Regions from separate parts of the Romboutsia sp. 1001216sp1 genome, predicted to be linked through region 1. Evidence: a T-box and tRNA genes for the amino acid it is inferred to sense, from the RefSeq annotation. Region 1 holds a T-box; the other holds one or more tRNA genes.
The links. The T-box of region 1 lies ahead of pheS (phenylalanine--tRNA ligase subunit alpha). A T-box ahead of a tRNA ligase gene usually reads a tRNA of that ligase, here a tRNA-Phe.
Positions count from the first base shown of each region.

Region 2: it encodes a tRNA-Phe, which carries the amino acid that the T-box ahead of pheS (phenylalanine--tRNA ligase subunit alpha) is inferred to sense. The anticodon was not compared.

Region 1 covers NZ_JBDPHA010000006.1:108,515-119,788, reverse strand. Annotated here, with positions in the region: gene ABHC41_RS07820 (TrkH family potassium uptake protein) at 1-996, shown strand, start outside; gene ABHC41_RS07815 (TrkA family potassium uptake protein) at 1,050-1,721, shown strand; gene ABHC41_RS07810 (RNA methyltransferase) at 1,724-2,521, shown strand; T-box leader at 2,576-2,806, shown strand; gene pheS (phenylalanine--tRNA ligase subunit alpha) at 2,861-3,880, shown strand; gene pheT (phenylalanine--tRNA ligase subunit beta) at 3,896-6,286, shown strand; gene zapA (cell division protein ZapA) at 6,305-6,904, shown strand; gene ABHC41_RS07790 (U32 family peptidase) at 7,012-9,423, shown strand; gene ABHC41_RS07785 (HD domain-containing protein) at 9,524-10,093, shown strand; gene ABHC41_RS07780 (XRE family transcriptional regulator) at 10,360-11,274, shown strand, end outside.
Region 2 covers NZ_JBDPHA010000002.1:31,612-42,885, forward strand. Annotated here, with positions in the region: gene ABHC41_RS03315 (DUF4397 domain-containing protein) at 1-35, shown strand, start outside; gene wecB (UDP-N-acetylglucosamine 2-epimerase (non-hydrolyzing)) at 291-1,391, shown strand; gene ABHC41_RS03325 (diguanylate cyclase) at 1,431-2,279, shown strand; gene ABHC41_RS03330 (DUF2334 domain-containing protein) at 2,269-3,885, shown strand; gene ABHC41_RS03335 (glycosyltransferase) at 3,888-5,138, shown strand; gene ABHC41_RS03340 (cellulose biosynthesis cyclic di-GMP-binding regulatory protein BcsB) at 5,150-7,207, shown strand; gene ABHC41_RS03345 (cellulase family glycosylhydrolase) at 7,279-8,319, shown strand; gene ABHC41_RS03350 (methyltransferase) at 8,369-8,983, shown strand; tRNA gene ABHC41_RS03355 (tRNA-Ser) at 9,142-9,230, shown strand; tRNA gene ABHC41_RS03360 (tRNA-Phe) at 9,234-9,309, shown strand; gene ABHC41_RS03365 (hypothetical protein) at 9,574-9,777, shown strand; gene trxA (thioredoxin) at 9,833-10,159, shown strand; gene ABHC41_RS03375 (hypothetical protein) at 10,276-10,497, shown strand; gene ABHC41_RS03380 (DUF2325 domain-containing protein) at 10,755-11,093, shown strand; gene ABHC41_RS03385 (FeoB small GTPase domain-containing protein) at 11,191-11,274, shown strand, end outside.

The DNA.
Region 1 (11,274 bases):
GGGTTAGTTAAGTTAACAAGGTATGTATTATTAATGACATTTACCATAGAAGGTATAGGAGCATTAATATTATCAACAGTATTTATACCTCAATTTGGGCTATTAAAAGGAACTTGGTATAGTATATTTCATGCTATTTCAGCTTTTTGTAATGCAGGATTTGATTTAATGGGGCCAGTTTCAGGTAAGTTTACATCATTAACATACTATGTAAATAACTTTACAGTAAGTGTTACAATTTCATTACTTATAATATTTGGGGGATTAGGATTCCCTGTAATTTTAGATATAATAAAAAATAGAAAATTATCTAAATTAAATTTACATTCTAAAATAGTATTAATTACAACAGTGTCATTAATATTAGTAGGTATGTTACTTATTTTAGTATTAGAATACAACAATCCTAAAACAATAGGAAAGTTAGGATTTGGTGGAAAAATGCTTGCATCGTTCTTCCAATCAGTAACAACTAGAACAGCAGGATTCAATACAGTCAATTTAACGGCAATGCATGAGAATAGTTTATTTATAATGATAATACTAATGTTTATTGGTGCATCTCCTGCATCTACAGGTGGTGGTGTAAAGGTTACGACTATAGCTACTTTAGTTCTAACTGTTAAATCATTTATACTTGGAAAAGAAGATATAGAAGTAGGATCAAGAAGAATTGGAACATCAATAGTTAGAAAATCATTAGGAATATTTCTTATAGGTATAATTGTTGTTTTATCTGGAACTATAATTATAACTATAACTGACCCAAGTTTTAGTTTAATAGAAGCAGGGTTTGAAGTAGTATCAGCATTTGCTACAGTTGGATTAAGTCTAGGTGGAAGTCCTAATTTAAGTACATTAGGAAAAATATTTATAATGTTATTTATGTTTATGGGAAGAGTTGGATCTCTTACAATATTTATGGCGATAATGTCTAGAAAAACAAAGAATAATCCTCCTATAAGATACCCTGAAGGGAAGATAATAGTTGGATAATATAGCCTTTACTTATAGTAAAGAATAATTTAAGTGTGGAGAGGACGAAGGAAATGAAGCAATATATAGTTATAGGTTGTGGAAGATTTGGAGCATCAGTTGCTACAACTATGCATCTTTTAGGTCATCAAGTGATGGCTATAGATAAAAGTGAAGAAATTATACAAAATATAGCAGATAAAGTAACTCATGCTGCTATAGTAGATGTAACAGATGAGCAGTCATTAAGATCTTTAGGACTAGGTAACTTTGATGTTGCAATAGTTGCCATCGGTTCAGATATAAGAGCATCTATAATGGCTACACTTATAGCAAAAGAAATGGGTGTACCTCATATAGTATGTAAGGCAAAAGATGAACTACAAGCTAAAGTTCAATATAAAATAGGAGCGGATAGGGTAGTATTCCCAGAAAGAGATATGGGTGTTAGAGTTGCACATAACTTAGTTTCTGATAATATACTAGATCATATAGAATTAGATCCAGATTATTCAATTGTAGAGATAGTAACACCAAATAGTTGGGTAGGAAAGACTTTAGTTGAATTAAACTTAAGAGCTAAGTTTGAAATAACTGTATTAGCTATAAAAACAGGTAAGAGCATAAATGTTACTCCAGCTCCAGATGAAGAGTTAAAAGCAGGTAGTATTTTGGTTGTAATAGGTCAAAATAGCCATATAAGTACTATCGCATCAGAAAATGAAGAATTTATTAGGAGAAAGTAATAATGCCTACAATAATAACAGCTAAAGATAATAATAAAGTAAAATATACGAAATCACTACTTAAGACTAAAAATAGAAATAAAGAATCTAAATTTATAATTGAAGGATATAGAATACTAACTCTTGCAGTAGAATGTAAGGCTAGTCTAGATTATGTATTTATAAATGAAGATTTTGAAAATAAAGAAGAACATCTTAAATTTTTAGATACCCTAAAAACTAATAATATAAAAATTTATAAAACGACTAATAAAATATTCAATGAATTAATAGATACGGAAAACACTCAAGGTATTTTAGGAGTAGTAAACTTTAAACAAAGAAATATAGAAGAGTATTTAAAAGATGAGCATAAATTTGTTTTAATATTAGATAGAATACAAGACCCAGGTAATATGGGTACGATAATAAGAACAGCAGATGCTGCAGGGGTAGATGCAATAATTGCATTAAAAGGATGTGTAGATATATACAATCCAAAGGTTATAAGGTCTACTATGGGTTCTATATTTGATATGAATATAATACATGCTACTCAAGAAGAAGCTCTTAGAATTTTAAAATTAAAGAACTTTGATATAGTATCAAGTTATTTAAATACAAACAATTACTACAACACAGTTGAATATAATTACAAAACAGCTTTAGTAATAGGAAATGAAGCTAATGGAATAAATGATGAATTAGTATCAAAATCAGATATGTTGGTCAAAATACCTATATATGGGAATGCAGAATCATTAAATGCAGCTATAAGCTCTGCAATATTAATGTATGAAATAAAGAAATACTTAGTTTAACATCTTGTAAATATTATGCATAGTATGATATAATTAAACGCAAAAACAATATTATCAAATACTATGAAAGAGAAAAGTATTTTGAATTAACTTAGCACAGAGATAAGTACCGTAGGCTGTGAGTACTTTCTAAGTATCCAAAAGAAGTTCCCTCTGGAGTATTAAAGCTGAAATTATAGTAGGCTTTAACGTTAAAACGCGTTAAGTTTGTTAGAGGTGGTTTAATAATTTATAATTATTAAGCTACTAGGGTGGTACCGCGAATAATAGTCTTTCGTCCCTAGATAGGGATGAAGGGCTTTTTTTATACAAAAAACTGCGAAAGGGTGAATTAATATAATGCAAGAAAAATTACTTAATTTACAAGAAGCTGCATTAAATGAAATTAAAGATACTTCTAGTATAGAAGTTGTTGAAAGTTTAAGAGTAAAGTACATGGGTAAAAAAGGTGAGATAACATCAATCCTAAAAGAAATGGGTAAATTATCAGCAGAAGAAAGACCTGTAATAGGTAAAGTTGCTAATGAAGTTAGAGCGGCTATAGAAGGTGCTATATCTTCAAAGAAAGAAGAGTTAAAGTTAGCAGAAAAACAAAGAAAATTAGCAGAAGAAGTTATAGATGTAACTATGCCATCAAGAACAGTTAAAGTTGGTAAAAAGCATCCAATATCTCAAATAATAGATGAAGTAAATGAAATATTTATAGGAATGGGATTCTCTATAGCAGAAGGGCCAGAAGTTGAAACTATAGAAAATAACTTTGATGCATTAAATGCACCAAAAGATCATCCATCTAGAGATATGAGTGATACTTTCTATATAAATGAAGAGTTATTACTTAGAACTCAAACTTCACCAGTTCAAGTTAGAACAATGAAGAGTCAGGAATTACCAATAAAAATAATATCTCCAGGAAGATGTTTTAGATTTGATGCTCCAGATGCTACACATTCACCAATGTTCCATCAAGTTGAAGGACTTGTAGTTGGTAAAGATGTAACAATGGCACAATTAAAAGGAACTTTAGATATGTTCGTTAAGAAGTTATTTGGTGAGCATACAAAAACTAAGTTTAGACCACACAACTTCCCATTCACAGAGCCAAGTGCAGAAGTAGACGTTACTTGCTTTAAATGTGAAGGAGCAGGATGTCCAATGTGTAAAGGTGAAGGTTGGATAGAAATACTAGGAGCAGGTATGGTTCATCCAAATGTACTTAGAAACTGTGGAATTGACCCAGAAGTTTATAGTGGATTTGCATTTGGTATGGGACTTGATAGAATAACAATGCTTAAGTATGAAATAGATGATATAAGACTATTATTTGAAAATGATATGAGATTTTTAAATCAATTTTAATTAGGAGGATTTAAGATGTTAGTACCTTTAAAATGGTTAAGAGATTACGTTGATATAGATTTAGATACACAAGAATTCGCTGATATGATGACTATGACAGGATCAAAAGTTGAGAAAGTAGAGTTCTTTGGAAAAGAAACAAATGGAGTTGAAGTATGTAAAATACTTGAAATAGAACAACATCCAGATGCAGATAGATTAAAAGTAACAAAGGTTGAAGTAGCTGATGGACAAATACTTCAAATAGTAACTAATGCAACTAACATAAAAGTAGGAGACTATGTACCAGTTGCTAGAATAGGTGCAGTATTACCTGGAGATTTCAAAATAAAGAAAGGTAAGTTAAGAGGAGTATTATCAGAAGGAATGTTCTGTGGTGCAGAGGAATTAACTATACCTTCTCAATACGTTGAAGAACATAAAAAAGATGGCATATATATATTAGACCATGAAGAATCTTTTGAATTAGGAAAAGATGTTAGAGAAGTTTTAGGAATAAACGATGCATTAATAGAATTTGAAATAACTTCTAATAGACCAGATTGTAGATCTATAATAGGATTAGCAAGAGAAGCTGCCGTTACTGTAGGAAAAGAATTAAAATTCCCAGGAATAAAAGTAAATGGTTCTGATGAAGAAATGCAATTTGAAATAGATATTCAAACAGATTTATGTAAGAGATATTGTGGAAAAGTTGTAAAAGACGTTAAAGTTGGGCCATCTCCATACTGGATGCAAAGAAGACTTATAGAAGCTGGAATGAGACCAATAAACAACATAGTAGATATAACTAACTATGTTATGTTAGAGCTAGGTCAACCACTTCATGCATTTGACTTAGAAGATATAAAATACAATAAAATGACAGTTAAATTAGCTGAGCAAGGTGAAAAGTTTACTACGCTAGATGGTGTTGAAAGAGAATTAACATCAGACATGTTAGTTATAGGAAATGAAGAAAAAACTTTAGACTTAGCAGGAATAATGGGTGGAGAAAATTCTGAAGTTAAAGATACAACTACATCAATATTCCTTGAAGGTGCAAGCTTTGCAAAAGAAAGTATAAGAGCTACATCTAAGAAATTAGGACTTAGAACAGAAGCTTCATCAAGATTTGAAAAAGGTATAGATGTTAATTTAGCAGAGACTGCTGTAAATAGAGCATGTCAATTAATAGAAGAATTAGGATGCGGTAGAGTTCTTAATGGAATGCTTGACTACTATCCAGTAAAAGAAGAAGTTCAAAAGATAACTGTTAACCCTGTGAGAATAAACAAATTATTAGGTGTTAACGTACCTATGGACCAATTTATAAGCATATTAGAAAGATTAGAGTTTAAATGTAACCTAATATCTTCTGAAAAATTAGAATTAGAAGTTCCAAGCTTTAGACTAGATATAGCTGAAGATGCAGATATATTAGAAGAAATAGCTAGAATATACGGATATGAAAATATACCAACAGCTACTTTAGAAGGAAATGCTACAGCAGGTGTAAAAACTGATAAACAAAAGTTCACAGATAAGATAGTATCTAGTTCAATAGCAGCAGGCTTAAATGAAATATTAACATATTCATTTGTAAGCCCAAGAGGTGTTGATAGAATAAATTTATCATCTGAAGACTCTAGAAGAAACTTTGTAAAACTAATGAATCCATTAGGTGAGGAAACTTCAGTTATGAGAACTACACTAATACCTAATATGTTAGAAGTATTATCTACAAATGTAGCTCATAAAGTTGAAGAAGTATCAGCATTTGAATGTGGAAATACATTCACACCACAAGAAGGATTACCAGTAGAAACGAAGAAATATTGTATAGGAATGTATGGAAAAGATGTAGATTTCTTCTCTATAAAAGGTGTTGTAGAAAGTGTACTAAATAATGTAGGGTTCAAAGGATATGAAATAGAACCAGAAAAAACTAACCCAACATTCCATCCAGGAAGATGTGCTAAAGTTATGTTTAATGGAGAATGTATAGGTACATTTGGAGAATTACATCCAGACGTAATAGAAAATTATAACTTAGGACAAAGAGTTTATGTTTGTGAAATGAATGTAGAATCTGTATTTGAAAATACATCAACAGAAAAAACTTATACTCCATTACCTAAGTATCCATCTACATCAAGAGATATAGCTTTATTAGTTAAGGATGAAGTATATGTTAAAGAAATAGAAGATATAATAAAAGCTAATGCAGGTGGATTAGTTGAAAGCTACAAATTATTTGACGTATATAAAGGTGCTCAAATAGAAGAAGGATACAAGTCTATAGCATACTCTATAACATATAGAAGTATAGAGAAAACTTTAACTGATGAAGATGTGGCAAAAGTACACGATAAAATATTAAATGAGTTAAGTGAAAAATTAGGTGCAACACTAAGATCTAACTAATACAAGGGGGATATTAGTATGAACAAAGTTACCGTTAAGATACATGGTGCAGAGTATCCTATGGTTGGAGAAAAATCTGAAAAACATATGATAAGTGTAGCAGCATTTGTAGATACAGAAATGAATAAAATAGGTGAGGCTAATAAAAGATTAAGCTCATCTCAAGTAGCTATATTAGCAGCTATAAATATAACAGATGAATTGTTTGATTGTGCAGATACACTAGAAAAAGTAGAAAAAGAAAATGAAGAATTAAAGAAAAAAGTTGGAAATAGTGGGGAAGAATATAAGCTTGAAATAAAAGAGCTTGAATACCACTTAGAAAACAAAGATAAAGAAAATAAGAACCATATATCTAAGATAGAAGAACTTAATAAGTTAATAGAGGAACAAAAGAAAGAAATAGAGCAACTAAAAAATGGTACTAATTTATCTAAACAAGAAGTTGAAGATTTAAAAAATGAAATAAAAGAGCTTAAATCATCTGTTGAAATGGCAGAAGAAAAAGCTAATGTTGCAGAACAACTTTCTTCTAAATTCCAAAATGATGCATATAAATTACAATTAGAAAAAATTGAAATAGAAAATGAATTAAAATATCTTAGAGCAATGAAATAAGTTTACTTATATTTAAAATTAAACCTTCAGGGGGACCTGAAGGTTTTAATTTTAAGACTTAGGGACATTATAAATATAGAAAAAATATTACGTATAGGAGGAGAAGTATGAAAGACATAGAATTATTAGCACCCGTTGGTTCCTTTGAAGCGTTAAAAGCAGCTGTTCAAAATGGTGCAAATGCAGTTTACTTAGGAGGAAAAGAATTTAGTGCTAGAGCATCAGCAAATAATTTTGATAGAGAAGAATTAAGAGAAGCAGTAAAATATGCTCACATAAGAGGAGTACAAGTTTTTGTAACGGCTAATACATTAATAAAACAAAATGAAATAGAAGATTTTTTAAAGTATGCTAAATATCTATACGACATAGATGTAGATGCAGTTATACTTCAAGACATAGGTATAGCTAGAATTATTAAAAATGAGTTACCTGATTTTGAAATACATGCAAGTACACAAATGGTAGCACATTCTTTAGAAGATGTTAGATATCTAGAAAATGCTGGATTTGATAGAGTAGTACTAGCAAGAGAAGTTAAAGTAGATGAAATAAAATATATATGTGATAACTGTAAAGCAGATATAGAAGTATTTGTTCATGGAGCACTGTGTGTATGCTATTCTGGACAATGTTTAATGAGTTCTATGATAGGTAACAGATCAGGAAATAGAGGAAGATGTGCTCAACCATGTAGACAAAGATATGAACTTTTAGATGTTTATACTGGAGAAGTAGTAAATAGCAATGGAGACTATTTATTAAGTCCAAGAGATTTAAGCACAATAGAAGAAATAGATAAAATAATAGATGCAGGAGTTCATTCTCTTAAGATAGAAGGTCGTATGAAAAGACCTGAGTATGTAGCTACTGTTATAGAGAGTTATAGAAAAACTATAGATGAATACTTACAAACTAAAAAAGTGAATGTTTCAGATGAAACAATAAGTGATTTATACACTATATTTAATAGAAAATTTACAAAAGGACTTATTTTAGGAGAAGTTGGCGCAGATGTAATGAATTCACAACTTCCAAATAATCAAGGATTATATTTAGGTAAGGTATTAGATTACAATAAAAAAGCTAAAAGACTAAAGATAAGACTTGAAAATACACTTAAAAAAGGCGATGGAATAAATCTTGGTGGTGGAACTATAGGAAGAATCATCAAAAATGGTGAGATAGATACTATAGGATATAAGGGCGAGATAATAGAACTAGATTTTATAGGTGAAGCTAAAAGAAATCAAATAGTATTTAAAACATCAGATAGTGAACTTATGGATAGAGTACAAGCTACATTTACTCAAGATAAAGAATTTGTTAAAAACATGATAGATTCATATATAAGTGTTAAGCTAGATAAAAAACCAATACTTACATTAGCTGATAAAAAAGGAAATACTGCCACAATAGAAGGAGACAAAATAGTTGAAGAGGCTATGAAGGTAGCTTTAAGTGAGGAAAAAATAGAAACTCAGCTTAGAAAATTAGGTAATACTCCTTATGAAATGGATAGTGTAAATATAGAATTAGATGAAAATGTAAGTTTACCAATAAGTATACTAAATCAAATGAGAAGAGATTGTATAGAGCTTTTAGATAAAGAAAGAGTTAAAATAAAAAATAGAGATTTTAAAAATAGAAGATTATCATATAATCCAATTAAATTTAATCGAGATACGGTAAGTAATTTATCTGTTAAAGTTAAAAATTTAGAACAATTACAAAGTGCACTTGAGTGCGGTATAGATAAAATATATTATGAAGATACTAAAACATTAGAAGAAGCTATAAAAGCTGGACTAAAATATAATATAAAAGTTATATATTCAGCTCCTAGAATAATAAGAGGCAAGGAATACAAGCAATTAGAAAAAGCTAAAAATATAGGAGTAAATTCTATACAAGTAGGTATATGGGGAGCTATAGATTATTTTAAAGGTAAAGAGCTAAATATAGATTACTACTTAAATGCATTCAATAGTGAAACTATAAATTACTTTAAAGAAATAGGTGCAACTAATCTTTGTATATCTCAGGAATTAAACATAAATGAAATAAGAGAAACAATAAAATATACAGATATTAATATAGAATCTGTGGTTTATGGATATACTCCACTTATGATAACAGAATACTGTCCAATGGGAGTAGTAGTTCGAGATTGCAAAAAAGATAAAAGAGTTGCTAAATGTAGCCAAAGCATATATGCACTAAGAAACTCTAAAGGGGAAGAGTTTAGATTATCACAAGATATATTCTGTAGAACAACTATATATAATACAAATGTTACTTGTATGTTAGATAACTTATACGAACTAAATGAAATAGGTATAAATACATTTAGATTAGATTTTACATTAGAAGATAGTCAAACTGTTAAGAAGGTAATAGAGGCATATCAAGAAGTATTAAGTAACAACTACAAATTAGGAAGTAAAGCTACAAAACTTTATAATGAATTAGATGCTAAAGGTGTAAGTGCAGGTCATTATTACAAGGGAGTAGAATAAATTAAATTTGTATAGTAAGTATATGTATTATCAACAATATCAAATATATTTACTTAAAAAATTATAATAGATTTAATATTTATATAGGAGGTATTGGGAAATGAGAGAACAAGCAGTAGGATTAGTAAATAAATATTTAAAATCTGAACATCTAATAAAGCACTCATATGCAGTAGAAGCTGTAATGAAAGCTTTAGGAAATAAACTAGAACCAGAAAAATCTGATGACTGGGCATTAGCAGGATTACTACATGATTTAGATTCAGATATGTTAGATTATAAAAATAATCCAGAAGAATCTAAATTGCATGGGATCAAAACTATCGAATTACTTAAAAATGAAGGTTTTGGAAATGATTACATATATCAAGCAATAAAAGCTCATAATGAAGATAATGGAACAAAAAGAATAAGCACAATTGATAAAGCTATATATGCAGCAGATCCAATAACTGGATTTATAACAGCCATAGCTTTAGTTTATCCAGATAAGAAATTATCTAGTGTAAAAGTAAAGTCTATAACTAAGCGTATGAAAGAACTTAAATTTGCAGCAGGAGCAAACAGGGATGCAATGAGAAGCATAGAAGAATTAGGCATTCCATTTGCTGAATTTGCACAACTATCACTAGAGGCAATGCAAGGAATAAGTGATGAGCTAGGACTATAGAGATATAATATACATAAATTGACTATAATTAATAAATATGATAATATTATCAACAGTATAAAAGTTGAATAATGCTCTGGGTATTAGTATCCAGAGCATTTTTAAATATATATAATATAAAGTTTAGTATAAATTAAATTTAGTAAATTCGTATAACTTAGCCAATATAAAATATTTTTATTATGTATGGCTAATATAGATTTGCATAAAATTTATTAATTTAACTTTTGTATATATAAAATAAACTTGAAAGAGAGACGGATATTATGAGCAGAAAAAAAGTTTTTAATGGTAAAAGATTAAAAATAGCTAGAATGTATAGAGGAAAAACTATAGATATGCTAGCTAAAGAAATAAATATAAATAAAAAAGATATAATTGCTTTTGAAGAGGAAAAGTACAAGCCAACTCCAGAAAACGAAATGAAATTAGCAAATGCTTTAAGGTTTCCAAAAGAATACTTCTTCCAAATGGATAACATTAAAGTTGTAGTTGATAGTACTCATATAAAGCCAGAATCGAGAATACCTAGAGTAGAAGAAATTTCATACAAAGAAAAGTTAGTAATGGCACATAAAATATTATCTTTTATAGAAGGATATATACAATTCCCAGAAATGAATATACCAACTAACTTAAATAGAAACGATGATATAGAGACATTAGCAACAAAAGTAAGAAGACATTTTGAATTAGGTGATGGACCTATAGGAAATGTGTTAAGCGTATTAGAGTATAATGGGATAATAGTAACAGATACTAATATAAATACAAAAGGAGCATTAGCATTTACGCAAAAACAAACAACTGATAAAAATACTAGATACATAGTATCTTTAGGAAATGATAAAAAATCAGCGACTACAAGAAACTATGATTTAGCTTATGAATTAGCATATATGGTTAGTGTTGAAGCGGGGATACAAGCTAAAAAATTCTCAAAAGATGAATTTGCGTGTGCATTTTTATTGCCAGAAGAAACATTCTTACCAGATTTAAAAGATGTTAATGAGATAGAGGATTTTGTAGAATTAAAAGCAAAATGGATAGTTCCAATATGGGCTATGATATTAAGAGGATACCAGCTAGGTGTTATTAATTACAAGAAATATATGTACTTAATGAACCAAATGGATAAGAAAGGTTGGAGCAAGAAGGAACCATTAGATGCTAATATAAAA
Region 2 (11,274 bases), on a different contig from region 1:
TTGATGGGAATACTTATTTATGTAAAGAAGCTTAATTTATATTAAACACTAAAATATAAGAGAAGCATACCTTTGAACATATTAACAGTTTAATGGTATGCTTAATTTATAATTGATAGAATAAATTTAGTAATAAAAAATATAATAAATAATATCAAAATAAAAATATAATCTACAAAAAAATAATAAATAACAATAAATTTTGACATCATATTGTAGTTAATGTAATATATTGAGAGATAATAATATAGATAAAAATTATTATGGAATAATATACAGGGGTGAAGTAAATGAAAATAATGACAGTATTTGGGACTAGGCCTGAAGCCATAAAAATGGCACCTTTAGTTAAAGAGTTGGAGTCTAGAGATAATATAGAGTCTATAGTTTGTGTAACAGCACAACATAGAGAAATGTTAGATCAAGTACTAGACGTATTTAACATAAAGGTTAATTATGATTTAAATATTATGAAGTCAAATCAATCTTTGTCTCAAATAAGCACGAATATAATGAATGGGTTAGATAAAGTTATAAAAGAAGTAAAGCCAGATATAATACTTGTACATGGAGATACAACTACAACGTTTATATCATCCTTAGTTGCTTTTTATAATCAAGTTAAAGTAGGTCATGTAGAGGCAGGTTTAAGAACCTATAATAAATATTCTCCTTTTCCAGAAGAGTTAAATAGACAGTTAACATCTGTTATAGCTGATATACACTTTGCACCAACAGAAAAATCAAAGGATAATTTGATAAAAGAAGGAAAAAATCCTGAAAAAATATATATAACTGGAAATACTGCAATAGATGCATTAAAAACCACTATAGATAAGGAATACAAAAGTGAAATAACTGACAAAATAGGAAAAAACAGAATGATACTTTTAACATGCCACAGAAGAGAAAATCTAGGTAGCAATATGAAGAATATATTTAAAGCAGTAAATAAAATATCTATGGAATTTGATGATGTAGAAATAGTGTATCCAATACATTTTAATCCTCAAATAAGAGATTTAGTTAAAGAAGAATTCAAAGGTAATAAAAAGGTACATGTAATAGAACCTTTAAGTGTAGTTGAATTTCATAATTTATTAAATAAGTCATATCTAATACTAACAGATAGTGGAGGCATACAAGAAGAAGCTCCATTTCTTGGGAAGCCAGTTCTTGTATTGAGAGAAACTACCGAAAGACCAGAAGGGATTAAGGCTAAAACTTTAAAATTAGTAGGTACAAATGAAGATAACATATATAAATACACAAAGGAATTACTAACTAACAAAAAATTATATAATGAGATGTCAAAGGCTTCAAATCCTTATGGAGATGGGCTTGCAAGCAAATACATTGTCGATATTATTGAAAAAATATATCAAAATTAAATTTAATCAGAAGAATGAATAAAAGAAAGTAGTGAAAATATGAATAGAATTTCCAAAAAGATAGATGGATATTTTTTAGGACTAATATTAGAGTTATTTATAATCACCATGTTATTTGTATTTGATATTAAATTTCAAACACAAAATTTAAGTTTTATAATGTTTTGTATAACATTTTTTACTATAATTATGACTTACACAGGGGGAATAATTATAGGGCTTATAGCAACATCAGTTTCTATATTTATATATGCAGCATATATATTTTATATAAATCTAACGAAAAATGTAGAAATAACATATATGTCTTATATATGGATGATATTTATGCCAATAATATCTTATACAACAGGAAAGTTTACAAATAGTATAAATAATCTTCAACAATCAAATCTTAAGCTAGAAAATGAATATAAAAATTTGGTTACTATACATGAGGATACAGGATTATTTAATATAAAAGCATTTTATATGAATCTAGAAAGAGAGATGAGTAAGGCTAAAAGGCATGAAACTCAATTATCTTTAATGCTTATAAACTTACCATACTATAAAGAAATAAAGAACATACTTGGGGAAGTTAAAACTAACAAACTAATGAAAGATATAAGCAATATAGTTGTAAAGTCTACAAGAATAGAAGATGAAAGATACACAATAGAAAATGATACTATAGCTATAATAATGCCAAATACAGATGAATTTGGTGCTAATATAGTAAAAGAAAGAATAAAAACAGGTATAGATGAACTTAGTCTAAGCTTGAAAAATAATAAAAATTACATAAATATAGACACAAAAATAGCAGCAGTAGAGTATAAAAAAAATATAAAGTCTCCTATTGAATATAAAACATATGTACAAGAGGAATTACAATATGATGTTTAAAAAAAAATTTATAATAGAAATAACTATTATAATTAGTATAATTTTAGCAAGTTCAAGTGGAATTTATAGTGAAAATAATAGCAATAAAAAATCTCTTATAGTTTATGAAACTAAAACTAAATTTAAGTCTAATGTTAATACAGTAAATCACCTTAATGAGCTACTATACGTATTTAATAATAAAGTGGACAATATTAATATAAATGATTATAAAAAAGGATGTTTAAACAATTATGACTATGTCTTTGTTATAAATATAAACAATAATATAGAGAATAAAATATTTTTAGAAGATATTAATAATTACAATAAACGTATATACTGGATAGGGGATAAAATTGCAAATTTACTAGAGTATAATAATAAATATTCAATAAAGTACATATATAAAAATAATAATATAACAAGATTAAACTATAAAGGAGACGATATAGTATTAGAAAATGAAAGTGATTACAACATAATACAACCAAGTAGTAAAAGTAATATTATTGCTACTATGAGTGATGGATATAACACATACCCATATATATTGCAAGATAAAAATTTGTATTATATATCTGATTGGAACATGTATGAATCTTATATATTTGAAGATACGTTAAATGATTTCTTTGAACGAACTTCTTTTGAAGAAAGTAAAATATTTGTAAAAATAGAAGATGTAAATCCTCTTAGTGACACAAAAAAATTAGAGGATTTAGCTAATTATTTATATGAAGAAAATATACCATTCATAATATCTTTAACACCTACTTATCGAGATAAGAGTATTAAAGAATTAATCACTCTAGATGAAAATTTTATAAATACTATAAAATATATGCAAGATAAAGGTGGTAGTGTTATATTAAATGGATACTATCATAATAGAAAAGAAAAATCAGATGAAGATGAGTATGAATTTTTTAATAAAGAGATATTAAATAGTAAAAGTGAAGATATAAATATATATATTAAAAATAGGTTATTAAGTGGACTAAGATTATGTATAGAAAATGATATATACCCATTGGGATTTGAAGCACAAAAATATGCTATGATTCAAGATGGGTATAAAGAAATCAAAAAATACATATCTACATATATGGGGAGATACCAAAATAATAGTGAAATTTTTAATATGAGTACATTTCCATATATAATAAAAGATAGTAAAAATTTTAATACACTAATACCGGAAAATTTAGGATATATAGCTAAAGATGACAAATTAGCGGTAGATAAAATAAAATATAATTATTATAAACTATCTATGGTAAGAGGTCATACTGGAGGATTTTTTTTCCATACTGATGTAGACACAAACTATTTAAAAGAGTGTATAGAATATCTTAAATCTAAAAATGTAAGCTTTTTAGATTTAAAAAAAGAAAACAACTATATAAATATAGATGATATAAAAATAGAATCAAATAACAAGAATATAATAACAAGTTATGATAAGTATAAATCTATAAGAAAACACAATGATTTAGTGTTTAATAAGTCTATAAATAAGTTAAATGATATAGTTGTAAAGTTTGTTGTTGTAGTATTGCTAATATTTATATTAATCTTTATAGTATTTAAGATTATAAATAGACGAAAGTTTACAAGGAGATAATTATGATAGGTTTAGTAGATTATATATTTTTAATTTCCTTATCATCTATATGGGCTATACTCTTAACAAATATAATACTAGCTATAAGTGGATATATATATTATTTAAAGAGTCTTAAATTTAAAGATGAAAAATTAAAAGAGTTCCCTTTTGTATCAATACTAGTACCAGCACATAATGAAGGCAAGGTAATTGGTAAAACTGTAGAATCTTTATTACTACTAGATTATCCTATAGATAAAATGGAACTTATCGTTATAAATGATAATTCTAGTGATAATTCCAAGGAAATATTAGAAAATATAAAAAATAGATATAGAAATTATAATTTTACCATCATAAATACGGATAATATAACAGGTGGTAAAGGAAAATCAAATGCACTAAATATAGGATATCAAATATCTAAGGGAGAATATATTGCAATATATGATGCTGACAATACACCAGAAAAAACTGCACTAAGATATTTGATACAGACCATAGTTAAAGATGAAAAACTAGGGGCTGTTATAGGAAAATTTAGAACTAGAAACAAGCATAAAAACATATTAACTAAGTTTATAAATATAGAAACTCTAAGTTTTCAATGGATAGCTCAAGCAGGTAGAAAACAATTATTAGGTCTTTGTACTATACCAGGCACTAATTTTGTACTTAGAAGAAGTACTATAGAAAAATTAGGAGGATGGGACACAAAGGCAATAGCAGAGGATACAGAAATAAGTTTTAGGATTTATAAAATGGGACAAAGAATAACATATGTCCCTCAATCAGTAACCTGGGAGCAAGAACCAGAAACTGTAAATGTATGGATAAAGCAACGAACAAGATGGGTAAAGGGAAATATATATGTATTAGTTAAGTATATTACTAATTTATTTAAGGGCAAACAAAATAGAGTGCTGTTTGATATACTATACTTCTTTTCAGTATATTTTCTATTTTTAACATCTGTTGTATTATCAGATATAATATTTATTTTAGGAATATTTAAAATAGTAACTATAAATATCCCATTTGATTTTTTTACTATATGGATACTATCATATATACTATTTGTAATACAGGTATCTATAACACTTAGTATGGAAAAGGGAGAGAGTAATTTAAGCAATATATTTTTAGTTGGGCTTATGTATTTTACATATTCTCAAATGTGGCTATTTGTTGCTATAAAAGGAATGGTTGGGTATTTTTCTGACGCTATACACAAAAGAGAAGTTAAGTGGTATAAAACCGAACGATTTTAGGAGAAAATAAAATGAGATTAATAGCAATAATGATATCATTAATTATTAGTTTTACAAGCTGTGATATAGTTTTTGCACAGCAAAATGTAAAAAATTACAAATTTAAAAATGACATAACTATGAATGGGGTTATAAGTAGTACTAATAAATATTTTGAAGTTCCTAAAAATGCTTTAGTTGAAAAAACTAAGATTAACTTAGTATTTACAAAAAGTGAACTATTAGATGTGAATTATTCTACAATAACAATAATTGTAAATGATGTGCCAATCCATTCAGAACGATTAGATGGAAATAAGGAATATAAAAAAGAAATAAATATAGATATACCAAAAGATTTAATAAAGACAGGTTATAATAAAGTAGAGATAAAAGCTTATAAAACTATTTCTGATAAGGTTTGTAGAGATGACTCAAATACAGCTAACTGGTTAGTAGTACATAAGGAATCAAATATAAGTGTATCCTATAATTATAAGCCAACATCTAATTTGATAAGCGAGTACAAAGATACTTATATAAATGAAAATGGAAGAAATGAATTAGAAACTAGTATATTAATACCAGATAATTATTCAAGTGAAGAATTAACTTCGGCTATGATACTTAGTAGTGGTTTTGGAGAAAAAATAATAAATGATAATGTTAATTTTGATATAAATCTATACTCTCAATTTAAAAACAAGGATAAAAATGTTATATATATAGGCAATAAAAGTAATACTTCAAGTGAAATACTTAATTTATTAACTGCAAAAGAAAAAGAAGATTTGGATAAAAATTGTATTATAAAAAATACAAATTCAATATTTGATAAAAATAAAAAAATGCTTATCATAATATCCAATAATGAAGAACTACTTAAAAAAGCTAGCAAACTTATAAATAGTAAAGATTTAATAAATGAATTAAACAAAGATAGCATAATTATAAATGAAGGTACGGATGTAGATGACATATATAATTATAAAAATAAAAATAGATTGAATTTTAAAGATTTAGGTTATGATAATATTACATTGAAAGGACCATTTACACAAGAATCAATAATAGATATAAGTATACCTAAAAGCAAAGAAGTTAAAGAAGGTAGTAAAATAAATTTAAATATTAGATATGGTGAGAATTTAGATTTTGAAAGATCTTTAGTAACTATATATGTAAATAATATACCTATAGGAAGCAAGAAACTAACAAAGGAAAATGCCAATAATGATACCGTAGAGCTTAACCTTCCAAAAGAAACTTTAAATCAAAATTATTATCAAATCAAAATTGTATTTAATTTAGAACTATTAGATTTAGCTTGTGTAACTAGAGATACTGATAATCCATTTGCATATATATCAAATGAATCATATATAGAATTTGATTACAATGATACCAATAATTTAACTATGAAAAATTATCCGTATCCATTTGTTAAGGATGATAAAGTTAATGATACAGTAGTTGTAGTACCCGATAAATTAGACTCAACAGCATTAACGCAAATAGGTAGTATAATATCCTATATAGGTCATAGTATTAAATATAACAATGGAGATATAAGATTTATAAAATCAAGTGATTTAAAATCAGATGATAAAAAAAGTAATTTAATAATAATAGGAACTCCAACTAATAATTTAACTATAAAAGATGTTAATAAATATCTAAATTTAAAATTTAATAAAGATTATTTAGGATTTGAAAGCAACGAAAAGATAAAATTCATAGGAGATTATTCAAAACAACTATCATCTATACAACTTACAAAATCGCCATATAATAAAGATAAGGGTATGATGGTTATTGCATCAACAGAAATGAAGGATTTAGCATTAAGTACTAGATATTTAAATGATTTAGATCTCACAAAGTCATTAAAAGGCGATACTATAGTAATTGATAGAGAAGGAAATATAAAAGATTTAAATTATAAGTTAGATGATGTAGATGAAAATAAAGAGACTAAAGAAGTAAATAAACTAGATAATAAAAGTAAACAGTTTATAATAGTTGCATCAGTATTACTTTTAATGGTTATATCAGCAACAGTTTTATTAGCTTTAAAATATAAAAAATAATATATAAATATAAAATACTAAGCTTTATAACTAATGCTTAGTATTTTATATTTAAAAAAGATAGGAGAGCTATGAGAAAAAAAATATTAATAATAATTACTTCATTAGTAATACTAAGCGTTATTTTTGCTATTAAAAGTACTAACAAAAATAATACTATAACAGAAAAGATAAAATCTGTTAACTTATCAACTGATTATGAAATAGAACAAGCTTTAAAGGATATAGATGATTTGAAAGTGAATACTGTTAATGTACCTATAGTTATAGAAATACCAGATTTAGACTCAAATAATATGAAAATAAATTCTTATAGTAAAGAAAAAGCCATAAGATTAATAAAAATACTGAAATCAAAAGGTATAAATATTATATTAGAAGCATATCCGTGGATAGCTAATGGAAGTAAATATGAAACTGATTATAACCCCGTAAATAAGGAAAAATTCTTTGAAGATTGGAAAAATATATTAAATATTTTAATTAAGGATATAGCAAATAAGTACGATGTAGATATAATGATTATAGCATCAAATTTCTCAAAGTTAGAGATGTATGAAGATAACTGGTGTGATATAGTTAATTTTGTTAAAGGGCGATTTAAGGGAGAAGTAACATATAAGACTACATGGTGGTATACAGCTAGTTGGGATAGAAAGAGTAATGAGGATTATTACAAAAAATTAAATAATAAAATATTTTCTAAAGTAGATTTTATATCTATAGCAGCTTATTTTGAACTTAGTGATAAAAAAGAAAATACAGTAAAAGAATTAGTAAATGCTTTAAACTCTACTACTATATATAATAGAAATCAAAATGTGGTCGAAGAAATATATAGATTCTATGAAAAATATAATAAGCCTATCTACTTTGCTGAATTAGGATTTCCTAAAAAAGATAATGCAGCAACACATCCATGGAATAGTGAAGTGTCCAATGTAGAAAATGGAAAAGAACAAGCTAGATGTTTTAACGCTTATAAAATTGTATTTGAAGATAAAGACTACATAAAAGGATTTTCTATATTTGCAGTAGGAAAAAAGGGAAAAGATAAAAATTTTTATCCATCAAAGGAAAGTATAGAAATTATATTTAAATGGTATTACTAATCTGAATAGAGTTTCAATAAAAAATATATTTAGATAGGAAATGAAATAAATGACAGAAAAAGAATATGAAAAATTATTAAATATAGATACTTTAGGAGAAGAATTATGGAGTGAAAAAGTAAGGCATTATCATCCATATCAAGCTACATCATATGAATGTTTAGACGAATTATTTAAAATATACAGCTTAAATGAAGATGATTTTATAGTTGATTTTGGATGTGGGAAAGGTAGGCTAAACTTTTATATAAATTATAGATTTAATTCTAATGTAGTTGGAATAGAAATGGAGGAAAAGTATTATAAAGAATGTATTAAAAATAAAGAAGCGTATGTAAGTGAACATAAGAAAGGTAAAGAAAAAATAGAATTTAAATGTTGCTATGCACAAGATTATGAAATAAAAAGTAAAGATAATAGATTTTATTTTTTTAATCCATTTTCAGTACAGATATTTAGGAAGATAGTAGAAAATATATTAGATTCAGTATATAAAAGTGAAAGGTATATTGAGTTAATATTGTATTATCCTAGTGATGATTATATATATTATATAGAAAATGAGACACCATTTATGCTAAAAGAAGAAATACAGTTAGAAAAGTTATATAAGAAAGATGTTAATGAAAGATTCTTAGTTTATAATATACCATATTATGCATAATATAATGAGATTAAAAGATACTATATAAAATAGAAATAAGTATTTGAAATGCTCATTTCTATTTTATATAGTTTTTGAAATAAAAGGAAAAATATAAAAATTATTGAAAAATGTAAAAATTTATGATATATTAATAAATATAAGAGATAAAAATCATTGGAGAGGTGTCCGAGTGGTTTAAGGAGCTGGTCTTGAAAACCAGTGATGCTTAACGGCACCGTGGGTTCGAATCCCACCCTCTCCGCCATATGCCCAGATAGCTCAGTCGGTAGAGCAGGGGACTGAAAATCCCCGTGTCGGTGGTTCGATTCCGCCTCTGGGCACCAGTAAGGCATCTAGAATATAGATGCTTTTTTTATAAATTTTAAATTAATTATAAATCTACTGATAGATACTTAAATTAAAAATAATGACTATGTACTTTAGATATTATATATGAAATTTTTATTGGAAATTAAAACGCATAAATCCATTAATTTGGATTTATGCGTTTTTTAATACATTTATTACTAAGCCACAATTGGTTTAAAGTATGCATTAAAAAAAACATAGGTGGAAATCTAATAAAAAGAAAAGAAAGGGATGTTTATATGAGAAAAGTAAATAACAGTAAAAGAATATTAGATGAAAATCCACAGTTAACTGATTTAGTTAATCATGCACAAACATATACAGATATAAGAAATGCTATAGAAAATGAAAATGAATCAGTTAGTAAGAAAATACATTATAAACAAAAGCCTAAAGCTTTGACATATGATGAAATGCAACCATATAATACAAAATATAAATAAAATTAAAATAAAAATAGAAAGGAGATATACTTAATAAAGTTAAGTATAAATTAGTATGGAAGAATTCGTAAAAATAATAAATGACGAAGAGTTTAACTCTAAAATAGAAAATGGATCAGGGATAGCTGTAGTAGATTTTTTTGCTACTTGGTGTGGCCCATGTAAGATGTTGGCACCAGTTTTTGAGGAAGCTGCAAAGGATGTAGGAAATAAAGCTAGCTTTAGTAAAGTAGATATAGACCAATGTTTAGAATTAGCTAGAAAATATGGTGTAAGTACTGTACCTACAGTTATGATATTTAAAGATGGAAAGCCAGTTGATAAGATGGTAGGTTTTATGCCAAAACAACAAATAATAGAAAAGATAAATTCTAATTTTTAATATTTAAATATATAAAGTAGAAGAAGTGAATAATATAGGGTTGTAACAATGTGCCAATATAAGTCATAAAATATATTAAGGGAATTCCCTTAATATATTTTATGGAGTTGAGAAGATTGGCAAATAAATTAGACAAGACTGTAAAGAAAGTAACAAAGCCAGTTGGAGATATAGGTAAAGAAGTTATAAATGGCGTAGGAAATGTTGCTAAAGAAGCTGTTGGCGGAACTTTAAATGTAGGAAAAGAAGCTATTAAAACAGGATATAATGTAGGAAAAGAAACATTAAATACTGGAAAGAATGTAGGTAAAGCATTAAAGGATAGTATAAAAAAATAGGTAGTATTTTATAATAATAAAATTTATAAATTACTAAATTAAAGTTTTAAAAATAAGTATGAATAAGAAAAGCTATAAAATATAGACTTAAATATATATTTTATAGCTTTTCTTATTATATTTAATTAAATAGTTATTATATAGTTTATGTAAAAATAAATATACAAATGATAAATGAAAATAAATATCAATAAGTATTGACTATCAATAATCAAAGTACTATTATTTAAGTATAGAAGTATGAGAGGTGAAATATTGTGAACTTAGTAATAGTTGGAGGTAATGAAAAGTTAAAAAAAGATTACATAAATTTAGCAAAAGAAAAAGGTCATAAAACTAAAGTTTACTTGAACATGTCAAGTAAGTTAAATAAATCAATCGGAAGTCCAGATGCTCTTGTAATATTCACATCAGTAGTATCTCATAAAATGATAGATGTAGTACAAAAGCATGCAAAAAAGAAAAATATACCGATAATTAGACATAAAAACAGTAGCAAATGTGCATTTTTAGAATGTTTAGAGATGGTGGATGAGTGTTTAGGAAACTGTAATGAATGTAAGTGTAATAAGCTACTAAAACAAAATAAAAGTTAGATAATTTTAATTATATATTATCAGTTAATAACTTTAAGTAATGAATAATATTAATTAAATGATAATAAATATTAAAATCAACAAAATGGGGAAAATTATGATTAGTGTGGCATTATTAGGAAATCCTAATGTTGGTAAGACTACTTTATTTAATGGATTAACAGGTCTTAAACAACGTGTA